2 regions of the Exiguobacterium sp. SH4S7 genome follow, and region 2 is predicted to be linked to the other one. Evidence: a T-box and tRNA genes for the amino acid it is inferred to sense, from the RefSeq annotation. Region 2 holds a T-box; the other holds one or more tRNA genes.
What was found. The T-box of region 2 lies ahead of ileS (isoleucine--tRNA ligase). A T-box ahead of a tRNA ligase gene usually reads a tRNA of that ligase, here a tRNA-Ile.
Positions count from the first base shown of each region.

Region 1: it has a tRNA-Ile gene. The T-box ahead of ileS (isoleucine--tRNA ligase) is inferred to sense a tRNA for this amino acid. The anticodon was not compared.

Region 1 covers NZ_SJUT01000001.1:577,976-586,425, reverse strand. The annotation lists gene EVJ29_RS02870 (peptidoglycan D,D-transpeptidase FtsI family protein) at 1-317, opposite strand, end outside; gene EVJ29_RS02865 (superoxide dismutase) at 471-1,079, opposite strand; gene EVJ29_RS02860 (alpha-amylase) at 1,164-2,633, opposite strand; tRNA gene EVJ29_RS02855 (tRNA-Ile) at 2,756-2,829, opposite strand; tRNA gene EVJ29_RS02850 (tRNA-Met) at 2,834-2,910, opposite strand; gene EVJ29_RS02845 (Na/Pi cotransporter family protein) at 3,025-4,671, opposite strand; gene EVJ29_RS02840 (hypothetical protein) at 4,872-5,312, shown strand; gene EVJ29_RS02835 (methyl-accepting chemotaxis protein) at 5,334-7,019, opposite strand; gene ispG (flavodoxin-dependent (E)-4-hydroxy-3-methylbut-2-enyl-diphosphate synthase) at 7,238-8,359, shown strand; gene EVJ29_RS02825 (hypothetical protein) at 8,430-8,450, shown strand, end outside.
Region 2 covers NZ_SJUT01000002.1:193,622-202,071, reverse strand. The annotation lists gene EVJ29_RS05125 (YggS family pyridoxal phosphate-dependent enzyme) at 1-324, shown strand, start outside; gene EVJ29_RS05120 (cell division protein SepF) at 348-815, shown strand; gene EVJ29_RS05115 (YggT family protein) at 820-1,092, shown strand; gene EVJ29_RS05110 (YlmH family RNA-binding protein) at 1,093-1,863, shown strand; gene EVJ29_RS05105 (DivIVA domain-containing protein) at 1,882-2,427, shown strand; T-box leader at 2,430-2,650, shown strand; gene ileS (isoleucine--tRNA ligase) at 2,700-5,426, shown strand; gene lspA (signal peptidase II) at 5,486-5,959, shown strand; gene EVJ29_RS05090 (RluA family pseudouridine synthase) at 5,959-6,870, shown strand; gene pyrR (bifunctional pyr operon transcriptional regulator/uracil phosphoribosyltransferase PyrR) at 7,063-7,596, shown strand; gene EVJ29_RS05080 (uracil-xanthine permease family protein) at 7,646-8,450, shown strand, end outside.

The sequences.
Region 1 (8,450 bases), on a different contig from region 2:
TTGACCGCAACATCGAGACGCTCCTCCGTTTTCGTCACTTGGGAGCGACGGTACATGACCGAATAGTTCGAGATTGTGTCGGCCAACACTTGACCGTTCCGATCGTAGATTTTGCCGCGAGGCACCTCGTACTTGATTTTGCTCGACTCGGTCTTTTGAACCTCTCGGGCGATCAACTCTCCGTTGACGATTTGGACGACGCCTAACCGAAAGATCAACGTCGCAAACAAAATGAAGACGATAAAAAACAATAAATTTAATCGTAACGGAAGGTGGTTACGCCGTTTTTTCGGCACTTTCACACGGTGTCTAGCCAATTCAGTTATCTCCTTCCACTTTCAGTTGCTTCTATATTATACTTTTCTGTATTTCTATTTTCAGACTCGATTTTTACTATATCATAATTTGTTTACAAATTAATGAAATGTAGAAAAAATCCCGAGATTCAACCGAATCTCGGGATCGTGTCATTATTTGGCGTCAGCGTAAAGCTTCGCGACGTAATCCCAGTCGATGACGTGGAAGAACGCTTGGATGTAGTCCGGGCGACGGTTTTGATAGTTCAAGTAGTACGCATGCTCCCAAACATCGAGTCCAAGGATCGGCGTGATGCCTTCCATGATCGGTGAATCTTGGTTCGGTGTCGACGTGACTTCGAGCTTGCCGCCTTTGACGACGAGCCAAGCCCAACCTGAACCGAAACGAGTTGTAGCGGCTTTCGTGAACTCATCTTTGAACGCGTCAAAGCTGCCGAACGCTTCGTCGATCGCCGTTGCGAGTTCGCCCGTTGGCGTCCCGTTCTCGTTTTTCTTCAACAACTTCCAGAAGAACGAGTGGTTCCAATGACCGCCGCCGTTGTTACGAACAGCTGTCTGAATGTCAGCAGGAAGCGAATCGAGTTTTTGGAGCAAGTCTTCAAGTGAAGAGTACTCTACGTCTTTTCCTTCGAGTGCATTGTTCACGTTCGTGACGTAAGCGTTGTGGTGTTTCGAATGGTGGATTTCCATCGTGCGTGCGTCAATGTGTGGTTCGAGTGCATCGTATGCGTAATCAAGTTGTGGTAATTCAAATTTAGCCATAACTAAAATCCCCCTTAAAATTGGTTTGAACAACGTTCGTTTTAAATGTAACAGATTTGTGACGGCTTACTCAATTGTAAAGGCTTATTCCACATCTTCGTCCGGCAACGCCCAGACCGAGATCGATCCTGCCGCTACTTTAAATACCCCTTTTCCATCTTCGTCAATCTCGATGATTTCATCGATCGTCTGCGTCAAGTCGACCCATTTCTCACCGGCACGATGCTCCCCGACGTACATCTGTTTCTCCGCCTCTTCGTTATTCGAGATGATGACGGCACAACCTGAACGCTCGATATCCTCGCTGCCGTGTCGGACCCAGCCGATCACGTGCTCGTTATCGAAGTAGTCGTCTTGTTGCCCATACGCTTTTTCACGACGGGCGTACAGAAGTGGATCGATGGCCAGCTTCTTCCCTTCGACCGGGTGGGGCCCGTTGATGCCGTAGTAATCACCGTAGAAAACACACGGATAACCGTCTTGGCGGAGTAAAATCAAACCGTAAGCACTCTGTTTGAACCAATCTTCGACCCATGACTCGAGCGCCTCGGCCGGCTGTGAGTCATGGTTGTCGACGAACGTGACCGAGTGAAGCGGGTGGGACTGGACGAGTGTGTCGTCAAAGATCGTCCGCAAATCAAACGATGCGCCTTCAATCGAGGCACGCTGCAAATTGTAATGGAGCGGCACGTCGAACAGATCGACGTGGTAGTCGATGTTGTCTAAAAAGGCGCGGCAATCTTCGAGCTCCGACTTCCAAAACTCACCGACCAAGTAAAAGTTCTCGCCTTTTTCATCTTTCATCGTTTGGCTGAACTCTTTGACGAAATCATAGTTGATATGTTTGATCGCATCGAGACGGAAGCCATCACATTTCGTCTCTTCGATGAACCACTTGCCCCAACTTAACACTTCTTCCCGGACTTCCGGATGATGATAGTCAATGTTCGCAAACATCAAATAGTCATAAACGCCGAACTCACTATCGACGTTGTCATTCCATTTTTTGTTATCGCCTAAAATGAAGAAGATACCGCTATGCTCGCTCGCCGCGTCATAGTCCGTGCCGTTGAAATGATGGAAGTTCCATTTGAACGACGAGTACTTACCGTTTCGCGCTTTATAATCAAACTTCGTCCAACCTTCAATCTCAAACGGTTCTTCCGACAACACTTTCGTCCGGTCTTCCGGGTCGACTTCTAACACGTCGAACTTCTCGGTCGCGTCGGCTCCGGCTTTATGGTTCAACACGACATCCATATATACTTGCATCCCGAGTTCTTGGGCGTGTTTCGTCGCCTCAAGCAGCTCTTGCTTCGTCCCGTATTTTGTGGCGACGGTTCCTTTTTGATCAAACTCGCCTAAATCATACAAGTCATAGACACCATATCCCGTATCCTCATCACTTTGACCTTTTGTGACCGGTGGCAACCAAAGTGCGGTGATTCCTGCTTTTTTTAATTTAGAAGCCCGTTCTTTCAATCGCTTCCAATGCTTTTGGTCAGCCGGGACGTGCCATTCAAAAAATTGCATCATCGTATGATTTCGTTCCATCTCGCTTCGCCTCGTTTCATATTTTTCAAAAACAAAATGCTAACGGATATTTACCCGCGTCTTCACTTTTGAAAACAACAATGTAAACAAAAAAGCAGCTTTCATTAGAAAGCTGCCCTCGATGGACCCTGTAGGACTTGAACCTACGACCGGACGGTTATGAGCCGTCTGCTCTAACCAGCTGAGCTAAGGGTCCTTATTGGTAGCGGCGGAGGGAGTCGAACCCACGACCTCACGGGTATGAACCGTACGCTCTAGCCAGCTGAGCTACACCGCCACGTTGTTATACAGTAATAATATACTGAAGGAAGCCTCTACTGTCAATGAAAAGTCACACGTACGCAAAAAAGTCTTGCTACTTATAACTTAAGTAGCAAGACTTTTTGAAACGTTAGACCGATATTTCGTTCGTTGCATCTTCAAGTGTGATTTCCGTGATGTTCATCGCATGGTCACCGATCCGCTCAAGGTTCGAGAGCATATCGACGAAGAACATACCAGCTTGGCCGTCACATTCACCTGTGTTCAAACGAACGACATGATTTTTACGGAATTGACGCTCGAGCATGTCGAGTTTCGCTTCCATCTCGATGACTTGACGCGCCTCGACCATGTCACCGCTCGCAAGCGTTTGAAGTGACTTCTCGAGTGTGGCCCGTGTCAGATCATACATTTCCGTCAACTCTTTTTGAGCATCAGGTGAGAGGGTGATCCGTGTCGCCGTCTTATAGTCGATCAACTCGATGATGTTCTCAACGTGGTCACCGATTCGCTCGATGTCGTTGATGGCATGCATGAGTGTCTTATGCTGTTGTGATTCGTGCTCCGTCAAATCGACGGCCGCCAATTTGACGAGATAATCCGTGATTTTAGAGTTCAATGAGTTTAACGCTTCTTCGATATGTGCCGACTTCTCAGCGTGTTTCTTGTCTCCTGACGCCATATAGCTGCGCGCTTCGTCAAGACCGAGCTTCGCGAAATCACCCATGCGGATGACTTCATATTTTGCTTGCTCGACCGCGATCGAAGGCGACTGTTGGATGAAGACAGGGTCTAGATGTTGCGCTTTCGTATCGACGATTGAATCTTCACCTGGTACGAGTTTCGTCACGAGCCAAGCAATCGTCCCGATGAACCAGAACTGGACAAACGTGTTGACGACGTTGAACGTACCGTGCGCGAAGGCGATTTGCATCTTGTCTTCGATAGCTAATAAGTCTGTGATCCACAAAATATATCGCGTGAAGAGCGGCAAAATAATCAAGAACATGGCTGTCCCGATCAAGTTAAAGATAACGTGAGCTGCCGCCGCACGACGAGCCGCGACCGAGGCACCGATTGAAGCGAGAATCGCCGTGATCGTCGTCCCGATGTTGTCACCGAACAAGACAGGCAGTGCTGCATCGAGTTGGATCGAGCCACCTGCGTACAGTTCTTGCAAAATCCCGATCGTCGCAGAAGACGATTGAACGATGACCGTGAACACCGTACCGACGATGACGCCTAGGAACGGATTGTCACTCATCGATTGCGTCAAATCAATGAAATATTCACTCGAACGAAGCGGGCGCATCCCGTCTCCCATGAGTTCGAGACCGTAGAACAGCATCCCGAATCCGAAGAAGATTTGTCCGAGGTGTTGGAATTTCTCTCTTTTAAAGAAGAACAAAAGAATCGCACCGACTGCGATAATCGGAAGTGCATAAGCACCAATGTCAATCCCGATGATGAACGCCGTTACCGTCGTCCCGATGTTCGCACCCATGATGACCCCGATCGCTTGACGGAGCGTCATGAAACCGGCGCTGACAAGACCGACCGTAATGACGGTTGTTCCACTTGATGTTTGAAGTAAGACCGTAACAATGATCCCGGCTAGTACTCCGAGGAACGGATTCGATGTATACTTATCAAGGATGTCGCGGAGTCGATCTCCTGCAGACTTTTGAAGGCCGTCTCCCATCGATTTGATACCGAATAGGAAGATCCCTAATCCTCCAAAAAACATGAATAACATTTCTTGCAAATTGTATTCCACGATTTTTGTACTCCTTTTGATTGTGAATTGGTTGTGTTTAATTGGTTCTTGTTGCCCTACTCATTATGCCTTCTTCCCTGAGTCGATGTAAACACGTTTAATGTTAAGGTTTTATTAAATAGCTGTCTTATTTTTATGTATTTTAGATAATTTGTACTATAACAGAATGGGGTTTTGTCTGTATGCTTAAAACGACATCAATGTTTATCCGCCATAGCCTGCTACCTACGAAGCAAACGCTACGGCTCCGTCTAGCTCCGCTACACGCTTATATGTTGGCGAGCCTCGTCTTTACAATCGTCGCGACTGTCTTAGATTACCTCGTCTTGCGGCCCGATTTTTTCGCACCGATGTGGCTGTTTTTACACGGCTTCGCCATTTTCTTCTTCTATATGATGTGGGTCGCCGTCGCCGCCTTGTTCGTTCAACTCGTGACGAGACTTCGAATGAAGAAACCGTGGCCGTATCGGCAAGCTTGGCCTTACGCGGTCGCGATGACACTCGTCCCGACGCTCGTGCTCGTCGCCTTGTATCACGCCGTGTCCGCACTTCTATGGCTCGGTTTCGTCGTCACGATCGTCTACTTGACCGTCCCACTATTCCAAATCCCGCTTAAACAAAAAAACTCGGGACGGCGCTAATTCGCGCTGTCCCGAGTTTTATCACGTCTTCGGTGCAAGTTCAGTAAGTACTTCCTGCAGGCGTCGACTTTGGTGACCCAGGTCTGTCCCGGCTGCTTGTAACGTTTCTTGAACGTCCGTCCATACTTCGACCCCTTCATACAATTCGTTCAACTTCCGCTCGAGCGCCAAGCCGATTTCTTTCAGTTGTTCGTTCGCTTCCGCCATGTGGAGCAACTGCCTTCCCGTTGCGGCCGTCTGATCCGTGATCGATTGGAACTCAAGCATTTGGTCACGCACTTCGTAATTGATTTTCGCAATCCCTGCTTCAACTCGGTCCAACGCCTCACCTAGATGAAGGATATCGTCGCCGAAGCGAATCATATCGCTAAAAATTTCTTCCCGTTCGGATTTGATTTGCCCAATCGCCGCAACGGCAAGTATCGAAGATTCATTCGTCACTTTCGCTAGCTGACCGACTTCATGAGCGACGACAGCAAACCCTTTTCCATGTTCCCCGGCACGAGCCGCTTCGATCGAGGCGTTCAGTGCCAACATCTTCGTGGCTGCCGCGACCGATAAGATCGTCTGAAGCGCTTCGTCGGCTCGTTCTGACGTTTTCGCGCTGTCGCGTAAACGTTCTTGGATACTACCCGCCTTCTCTTTGAACTGCTCGCTCACGCCTCTGACCGAAGCAAACGAGGCAATTTCGCTCGAAATCGTTTGTTGCAGCGCTACCGCTCTCAAGTCAACAGCCGAAATATCTTGTTTGAGTGCCGCGACATGGGCCGCAATGTCCGTAAAGCGATGCGTCGATTCGCTCGTGAACGCCTGATACGATCGACTCGTCTGTTCGACCGTACTTGCGACTTCTTTAAAGGCGACAACTTGTTGTTCATTTGATGCAAGTTGCCGCATGAACGTCGGCAAGCTCGTCTCAAACGCCGATGACGTCTCGTCCATCGTCAGCAACGACTTTTTCCACAGCCCGATGAACGTATTGTATTCACGCTCTAAACTACGGATCTCGAACGACTTGGCTCCTAAGTCTACTTCTTTGAAAGCACGCGTCTCTACCGCCTCACGCAGTCGCGTCGCAAACTGCGATAACGGTCTGACTTCGCGACGGATCATCCGAGAAAATAAATAGATAATGATTCCCATCGCTATGACAATCACAGCGAAAAGCGCCTGTCGAAGTTCCCACATCGACCCAAGTACCGATTGTCTCGTGACAGCCAATACGTAATGAGCTTGTAGTTCTGGGATCGGAACCGTTGCTAAGAAGAAGTCGCCTCGTTCGATGACTGCGAGTTCGTTCACTGTCACTTCATTAAATTTGTCTTCAAGCTGCTTGCTCGCTTTTTTTCCTGTCAATTGCTCGACTTGCTCGTCTCGTATCAAATACTGACCGGCCTCGAGTCCGTCCGCTGATAAAATTGACGCCTGTTGCATATACGTCGACTTCAACGAGCGTACCAACCCTTTTTCATTTGATAGGTATGCCCCATACGTCGTTTTGACTGTCTCGCGCATGACTGTCGCTTCTCGGAGTAAGCGCTTCTCGACTTCAGCTGTCAACAGGTGTTCCGCTTTCAGCGCGAACCAACCGAACGTCGTCAAAAACAGGATGACGACAAGCGGCATCAGCGTCCATTGGAGACGCCGTTCAATTTTGACGCCTTCAGGACGCCGTTGCTTCCACAGCTGTTGCAATCGCGTTAACACATCTAATCCTCACCTTTCTCAACTTGCTATTCGTCCGATATATCGGTCTTGAGACGGTGGAAAATTATGAAGCATCTGTTAAGATAACGTTAGACTTTGTAAAGAGCACATCTTAGGAGCGCTTGCCGGGTGCTTTTTCACAAGCATTTCGTTATGATAAGAAAGAAACCAACCATCTAAATCGATTGGAACCTTTCCAAAAGAAGGAGATTACGTATATGTCAGAAATCTTACACCGTTCATTAACTCGTCCGATTCGTGTCGGCAACGTCATCATCGGAGGGTCTGATGAAGTCGTCATTCAGTCGATGACGACGACGAAAACGCACGACGTCGAAGCGACTGTCGCCGAAATTTTACGTCTTGAAGAAGCAGGTTGCCAAATCGTCCGCGTCGCTTGTCCAGATGAGCGAGCGGCCGACGCGCTCGCTGAAATCAAGAGTCGCATCAACATCCCGCTCGTCGTCGATATTCACTTCGACTACAAATTGGCGTTGAAAGCCATCGAAAGCGGTGTCGATAAGATTCGGATCAACCCCGGTAACATCGGTCGCCGTGAGAAAGTCGAAGCGGTCGTTAACGCCGCTAAAGCGAAAGGCATCCCGATCCGCATCGGTGTCAACGCCGGTTCGCTCGAGAAGCAGTTCCTCGAAAAATACGGATATCCGACAGCTCAAGGTATGGTCGAAAGTGCGATGCATCACGTCAAGATTTTAGAGGACCTCGGTTTTTACAACACGATCATCTCGCTCAAAGCGTCTGACGTGAACCTTGCCCTCGAGGCGTACACGCTCGCCGCGAAGACGTTCGACTACCCGCTCCACGTCGGGATCACTGAATCAGGACCGCTGTTCTCAGGATCACTCAAATCAGCGGCCGGACTCGGTGCGATCCTCTCACTCGGGATCGGCTCGACGGTGCGTGTGTCGCTGTCTGACGATCCTGTCGAAGAGATCAAAGTCGCCAAAGAAGTGCTCAAGTCGTTCGGCCTAGCCGCTAACGCCGCGACGCTCATCTCTTGCCCGACATGCGGCCGCATCGAAATCGATTTGATTTCGATTGCGAAAGAAGTTGAAGAGTACATCCAAAACATTAACGTCAACATCAAAGTCGCCGTCCTCGGCTGCGCGGTCAACGGACCGGGTGAAGCACGTGAGGCGGACATCGGCATCGCCGGTGCCCGTAACGAAGGCCTGCTCTTCCGTCACGGGAAAATCATCCGTAAAGTACCGGAAGCAACGATGGTCGAAGAGTTGAAGAAAGAAATCGATGCCATCGTCGCCGAGAAACTTGCCGCGCGTGAGCTTGAAGAACAACAACTTGCCAACCAATCTAACTAATCTCTCGCCCGCTCGGTTGCAACCGAGCGGGCTTTTGATACAATGAGTGTTATGGCAAGGAGGAATCAAGATGCACATTGGGATAGATTTA
Region 2 (8,450 bases):
GATTGTTTCGTCCAAGTGAACGTATCGGGCGAGACGTCAAAACATGGGCTTGAAAAAGAGGAAGTCATCCCGTTCATCGAGAACTGTAGACAGTATCGCCATATTCGGGTCATCGGACTGATGACGATGGCTCCGTTCACAGAAGATGAAGGTGTGATCCGTGAAACATTCCGTGCTTTACGCGAATTGCGCGACCGCGTCGCGGCAAATCGCTTCGAACATGCACCATGCAACGAATTGTCGATGGGTATGTCTAACGACTACGAGTTGGCAATCGAAGAAGGCGCATCGTTTGTTCGTATTGGGACCGTACTTGTGCAATAATATATTCTAAGGAGGAATCCGTTATGTCAATCAAAAACAAAATGAAAGACTTCTTTGGACTTGAGGAAGATCCGAATCACGCGTATGAAGGGGAAGAGTATGCTGTCGCAGAGACGAACACTCAACCGACGACTGATGCGCTCGTCAAAACCGAGGAGCGTCCGAAACCATCGAACAACCTCGTCGCGCTAAACACGAAGAAGAAAGAACGTTCGAAAGTCGTTCTTGCCGAACCGCGCGTCTTTGCCGAGGCACAAGATATTGGCGACCAGTTGAAAGAAAATCGTGCCGTCATCGTCAACCTTCAGCGCATGTCGAAAGAGCAGTCTCGTCAAGTTGTAAACTTCTTGTCGGGTGTCGTTTACGCCCTAGAAGGAACGATGACGTCGATTGGACATAACACGATTCTATGTGCTCCGAACAATATCGAATTGACTGGATCGATTTCGAATTTGATTTCGGAGGACGAACTAAACAGTAAAGGGTGGTAAATGAATGGAAAATGCGATCCCTGCATTAGGCAATACGATTGTTACGCTTCTTGGATATTATAGTTGGGTCTTGATTGCCTATATTTTATTATCGTGGTTCCCGAATGCGAGAGAATCAAAATTCGGACAGATTTTGACATACTTGTGTGAGCCGTTTCTTAACCCGTTCCGTCGGATCATCCCGCCAATCGGCGGTATGCTCGACATTTCTCCAATCGTCGCCCTGTTCGTGCTTCGTATGGCGCAAGCAGGAGTGCGAGCGATTTTCGGTCTGTAAATGAGCGTCTTCGATCATTATCGACCGAATGAACGCCCGTTTGTCGAGCAAGTGCTCGACTGGGTGCGACAAGTCGAGGACAACTACTTGTTTAAATTGACGGATTTTTTAGACCCACGTGAGCAACAAATCGTCAGGCAACTCGTTGGCAAACGGCTCGCCATCTACGAGGACGGCGGTTTCCCTGGAGCTGAGCGGAAACGGCTTTTATTGACGCCCGACTACTATGAGCTCGACGTGAACGACTTTGAAGTCAAGATTCTTCAAATCGATTATCCGACGAAGTTTGTCGACTTGACCCACCGCCAAGTGACAGGCACGCTTCTTAACGCGGGCCTGAAGCGGCAAAAGTTTGGCGATGTTGTCCTCGCTGACGGGATCGCTCAGTTCGCGACGACGGCTGATGCGGCTGGATTCATCGAAATGAACGTGGATCGCGTCGGCAAAGCCCGGGTGCGGCTGTCTGATGTGCCGGCCGCATCGATTTTGACCGTCCCAGAAGTCAAATGGAGCGACGAGTTTGGCATCGTCTCCTCACTCCGCTTTGATGCGGTCGTGAGCGAGGTGCTCGGTCTGTCGCGCCAGAAAGCACAGGCGCTCGTCAAACATGGTGACTGCAAAGTCAATCATAAAGCGATCACGGACGCGAGCTTTTTACTCGAACCAGACGATTTGGTTTCAATCCGGGGTTACGGTCGTGTCAAATTGACGGCAATCCTCGGCTCGACAAAGCGTGAGAAAATAAAAATCCAGTATGGCATCATACGTTGAATTTAGGAGGAAAGTCGAATGGCGTTGACACCGATTGATATTCATAACAAAGAGTTCTCGACTCGTTTTCGCGGGTACGATATCGATGAGGTCAATGAATTTTTAGATCAAATCATTAAAGAGTTTGAGCTATTGATTCGTGAAAATAGAAGGTACGAAGAACTCGTCAACGATATGCAAGCCCGTATTGACTACTTCTCCTCGATGGAAGACACGTTGAATAAATCGATTATCGTCGCACAAGAGGCGGCAGAAGAAGTCAAGACCAATGCGGCCAAAGAAGCCAGCCTCATCTTGAAGCAGGCTGAACGCGAAGCGCTCGCCCGAGAAGAGGAAGCGTCGCGTAAAGAGCAGATGGCAGAGCGTGAAGTCATTCAAATGTTGAAAAAAGTCGAACTGTACCGGACCCGGTTCCGTGTTCTCGTCGACGCACAGATGGAACTTCTAAATAGTACCGAATGGGACACGATTGTCGGAGAGCCGCCTGTCCAGACGGTTCTTGACGATACGAGTGAACTTGCGTATAATGACGACGAAGTCACACCAAACAAACATCACGGATAATAAACAATACGTTGATTAGGACACGTCAATAAAGTCACACCTACGAAGCGACTTAGGGAAGGTGCAAGCCTAAGAGAAAGACTTTATTTGGTATCCCCTATGAGTGTCATGCTGAATTGAGTAAGCGTGACCGCTTGACCTCGTTATCGGTTACCGAGAGCGGTCTCAAGGTCTACTTGAGATTAGTAGGGTGGTACCGCGAGTCGATGAACTCGTCCCTATTTAGGGGCGGGTTTTTTTTGTTTTTCAAAAAAGATGCAGGAGGAGTTTCAATGAACTACAAAGACACATTATTGATGCCTGATACAGAATTCGCGATGCGTGGAAATTTGCCGAAGCGCGAGCCAGCAATGCACGAGGCTTGGGAGCAGATGGACTTGTACAACCGCGTCCAAGAGAAGAATGCAGGAAAGCCGCAATACATTCTACATGACGGACCTCCGTACGCCAACGGTGACATCCATATGGGCCATGCACTCAACAAAGTGTTAAAAGACATCATCGTCCGTTTCAAGTCGTTGAACGGCTATCAATCACCGATGATCCCAGGTTGGGACACACACGGTCTTCCGATCGAGAACGCGCTTCAAAAAGCAGGCGTCAACCGTAAAGAGATGACTGTCGCCGAGTTCCGCGAAAAATGTGCCGCTTACGCGATGGAGCAAGTGAACTCACAACGTGAACAGTTCAAGCGTCTCGGACTGCTCGCTGACTTTGACAATCCATACATCACGCTCCAGCCTGAATATGAAGCGGCGCAAATCCGCCTGTTCGGCACGATGGCTGAAAAAGGATACATCTATAAAGGGAAAAAACCGGTCTATTGGTCACCGTCTTCTGAATCGGCACTCGCTGAGGCGGAAATCGAGTACTATGACAAAAAATCACCAGCCATCTATGTGGCGTTCCAAGTCGTCGATGGCAAAGGCGTCCTCGGGACGACCGACCATTTCGTCATCTGGACGACGACACCGTGGACGATTCCGGCCAACCTCGGGATCGCTGTCAGCGATGAGCTGACATACACACGGATCGAACACGATGGCAAAGGGTATATCGTTGCCGAGACGCTCGTCGAAGAAGTGACGACAGCACTCGGCTGGGATGAGTACTCAGTGAGCGGTTCTTGGAACGGACGCGAGTTCGAACACATGACGGTACAGCACCCGCTTTACGACCGGACGTCACTCCTCATCCTTGGCGACCACGTCACGGCTGAAGCGACAGGCTGCGTCCATATCGCACCTGGCCACGGGGAAGACGACTACCGTGTCGGCCAAGCGTACGGACTTGACGTGTTGTGCCCGGTCGACGACCGTGGGTATATGACGGACGAAGCACCAGGCTTTGAAGGACTGTTCTATGAAGATGCGAACAAAGAGATCGGCATGAAGCTCGAAGCAAATGGCAACTTGTTGAAGCTCAAATTCATCAAGCACTCGTACCCGCACGACTGGCGTACGAAAAAGCCGGTCATCTTCCGGGCGACACCGCAATGGTTCGCTTCGATCAAAGACTTCCGCAGCGACATGTTGCGTGAAATCGAAGAAGTAAACTGGGTACCGGAATGGGGCATGACGCGCCTGTTCAACATGGTCCGTGACCGTGGCGACTGGGTCATCAGCCGTCAGCGGGCATGGGGTGTGCCGATCCCGATCTTCTACGCAGAAGACGGAACGGAAATCATCACGAACGAAACGATCGACCATATCGCCAACTTGTTCCATGAGCACGGATCAAACGTCTGGTACGAGCGCGAGGCGAAAGACTTGTTGCCATCCGGCTTCACACATCCGAACAGTCCAAACGGCGAGTTCCGTAAAGAAGTCGACATCATGGACGTCTGGTTCGATTCAGGTTCGTCACACGCAGGCGTGCTCGAACAGCGCGACAACTTGCGCCGTCCGGCCGACCTGTACCTAGAAGGTTCGGACCAATACCGTGGTTGGTTCAACTCGTCACTGTCGACTGCAGTCGCGACGACCGGCAAAGCACCGTATCGCAACGTCCTCAGTCACGGCTTCGTCCTTGACGGCGACGGCCGGAAGATGTCGAAATCGCTCGGCAACACGATTGCACCGAACGACCTCGTGAAACAGTACGGTGCTGAAATCGTACGTCTTTGGGTCGCGTCTGTGGACTATCAGTCAGACGTCCGCGCCTCGCATGACAACTTTAAACAAGTGTCAGAAGTATACCGGAAGATCCGTAACACGTTACGCTTCTTGCTCGGTAACTTGAACGGGTTCGATCCGTCGATGCGCGTCGCGTTCGAAGATATGCCGGAAGCCGACCGCTTCATGGCGACGAAGCTGAAACAACTTCAGACGAAAGTCGTCAAAGCGTACGATACGTTCGACTTTATGGCTGTTTACCACATGAGCCACAACTTCTGTGTCAACGAATTGTCGTCGTTCTATCTCGACTTCACGAAAGACATCCTCTACATCGAACGTGAAAACGATGCGCGTCGCCGTGCCGTTCAGACGGTCATGTATGATGCGGTCATCACGTTGACGAAGCTGCTTGCCCCGATCCTCCCGCATACGGCGGACGAAGTCTGGCAAGAAATCCCGGCCAAGACGGCGGATAGCGTCTTCTTGTCGGACCTTGAAGAAGTGGCGCCGCTCACGGAAGCAGAGACGGAATTACTCGCGAAATGGTCGAAATTCCTCACGTTCCGCGACGACGTCTTGAAAGCGATCGAGATCGCCCGCGGCGAGAAGTTGATCGGGAAACCGCTCGAAGCAAAACTTCAAGTCGCACCGAAGGGTGAGACGAAAGCGCTGCTCGATACGATCGATAACGTTCGTCAACTCCTGCAAGTGTCACAACTCGACTACGTCGATACGGCCGACGTCGACTACGCGACGGCGAAGATCAGCGTCGCGAAAGCAGACGGTGCCGCTTGTGCCCGCTGTTGGACGTATTCGACCGAACTTGGTCAGAACGCAGATCATCCAGAACTTTGCCCGCGCTGTACAGAAGTCATCGCATGAGCCGGACCGGAGTGGCGCACAGTCCACTCCGGTTTCTTATGACTTGAAAGGAGAATTTGATGAAACGTTATTACGGATTAGCAGTCGTTCTCATTTTGCTCGACCAAGTGACGAAATGGATCGTCGTCCAGACGATGACGATCGGTCAATCGATCGAATTGATTCCAGGATGGCTCTATTTGACATCGTACCGCAACAGAGGCGCGGCCTGGGGCATGCTCGAAGGACAGATGGTGTTCTTCTTCGTCGTCACCGCCGTCGTTGTCGTCGGTCTGATCTACTTCTTGCATAAAGAAGTGAATGGGTTCAAACTGCTCGGCTACAGTGTCGGCTTACTGCTCGCCGGAGCGATCGGCAACTTTATCGATCGTCTGTTCCGGGGCGAGGTCGTCGACTTCGTCGACACGTACCCGTTCGGCTACAACTTCCCAATCTTTAACGTCGCCGATATGGCACTCACGTTCGGGGTCATCTTTATGATCATCGGCGTCTTGTTCGAAGAAAAATTAAACAAAGAAAGGGGACAATCGTAATGGAAACTTACACATTTGTCGCCGAAGAAAAGGCACGGATCGATAAATGGATGAGCGAACGAAGTGACTGGTCACGTTCGCAAATCCAAGACTGGATTAAGGCAGGGGATCTGCTCGTCAACGGTCAACTCGTGAAGCCGAACTATAAACTGCAAGAAGGGGACGAAGTCGTCGTGACGGTGCCAGAAGCCGTCGAACTCCAAGTCCTCCCCGAAGATATTCCGCTCGACGTCGTGTTCGAGGACGAGGATGTCATCGTCGTCAACAAAGCACGTGGCATGGTCGTGCACCCTGCGGCTGGTCATACGTCTGGAACGCTCGTCAACGCGCTGTTATATCACTGTGACGACCTCTCAGGCATCAATGGTGTGAAGCGTCCGGGTATCGTCCATCGTATCGATAAAGATACGACGGGACTGCTCATGGTCGCGAAAAACGATATGGCGCACGAGTCACTCGCGCAACAGTTGAAAGACAGAACGATCAAACGCGAATACGTCGCACTCGTCCACGGCGAGCTCGTCCATGAGCTCGGATCGATCGAGGCGCCGATCGGGCGCGACACGAACGATCGTCAGCGCATGACGGTGACAGACAAGAATGCGAAAGAAGCGGTAACACACTTCCGTCTGCTCGAGCGCTATAAAGACTTCACGCTCGTCGAGTGCAAGCTCGAGACAGGACGGACGCATCAAATCCGTGTCCATATGCGCTATATCGGCCATCCGCTTGCCGGAGACCCGAAATACGGACCGCGTCGGACAATCGATTTGAACGGGCAAGCGCTCCATGCAGCCACGCTCGGCTTCCATCATCCGCGGACGAACGAATGGCTCGAGTTCGAGGCGGCACTCCCGACCGACTTCGAGGCAGAGCTCGCAAAATTGGACAAAATCGAGAAAACACGTTGACTTTCAACCGATTCAGATTTATAGTCTAGAAAGCATAACACCTTTAAACCCAGTCCAGAGAGGCTGTGAAAGGATCGTGGCCGCGGCCACAACCGTCTATCATATACGGCACTCGTTTGCCTTCGTGAAGACTTCCTTTCCAGCCGGATGAGGAAGTCTTCTTTTTTTATAGATTACGAGAGGAGGAATCATATGAAACGCTCGACCATACTAGACGAAGCCGCGATCCGACGCGCCTTGACGCGAATCGCCCATGAGATCATTGAACGCAACAAAGGAACGGACAACGTCGTCCTCGTCGGGATCAAAACGCGCGGTGAGACGCTCGGCGACCGACTCGCCCATCGCATCGAAGAAATCGAAGGAAAACCGATCGCGCTCGGTAACTTAGACATCACGCTCTACCGGGACGACCTATCGAAGAAGTCGCTCGACCCAGAAGTGAAAGCAACCGAACTCCCGCACGATATCAATGGCAAGACGGTCGTCCTCGTCGATGACGTCTTGTACACGGGACGGACGGTCCGAGCCGCCATGGACGCACTCGTCGACCACGGTCGGCCCGATTACATCCAACTCGCCGTCTTGATCGACCGGGGGCACCGCGAGTTGCCGATTCGCCCGGACTTTGTCGGGAAAAACGTCCCGACATCGAAAACAGAACAAGTCGTGGTCCGACTCAGTGAAGTCGACACGACAGACGAAGTGTACATCCAACAGCAATAAATCCAAAACCTTTAAGGTGGTCCAGAGAGGCCAGGAAGGAGAACTATTTATGAAAACCCCCATCCTCAACATCCACGAGCGTCCCGCTCACTTGCCGCAATGGCTGCTCTTCAGCTTGCAACACGTCTTCGCCATGTTCGGAGCGACGATCTTAGTCCCGATTTTGACCGGACTGAACACGTCCGTCGCCCTCGTCGCTTCCGGTGTGGCCACGCTCTCATTCCTAGTCATCACCCAATTCAAAGTCCCGACGTATCTCGGGTCAAGTTTTGCCTACATCGCACCGATCATCGCGGTCAGCCAGCAATGGGGCGTCGAAGCCGCACTGTTCGGCGGTATTATCGCCGGTTCGGTCTACGGTGTCGTGTCGCTCATCATCTTTAAGACGGGCGTCGGTTGGTTGTTACGACTGTTGCCGCCGGTCGTCGTCGGTCCGGTCATCATGGTCATCGGCTTATCGCTCGCACCGGTCGCCATCGACATGTCGATGAACCGCGACGGAGCGTATAACGGCACGTTCATCACGGTCGCCCTGCTCACGCTCGGCATCACGATCCTCGCGATGACAAAGTTAAAAGGAGTATGGGGCGCGGTTCCAATCTTGTTCGGCATCGTCGGCGGATACGCCATCGCCGCCATGTTCGGCATCATCGACTACTCGGCCATCGGTCAAGCGAGCCTGTTCCAACTGCCTGACTTCACGATGGTGTTCGTCGACTACATGCCGATGTGGCAAGTCGGGGCACTCCTCGCCATCGTCCCGGTCGCGCTCGTCACGATGACGGAGCACATCGGCGACCAAATGGTCACGTCGAAAATCATCGGACGCGAGACGATGAAAGATCCAGGCCTGC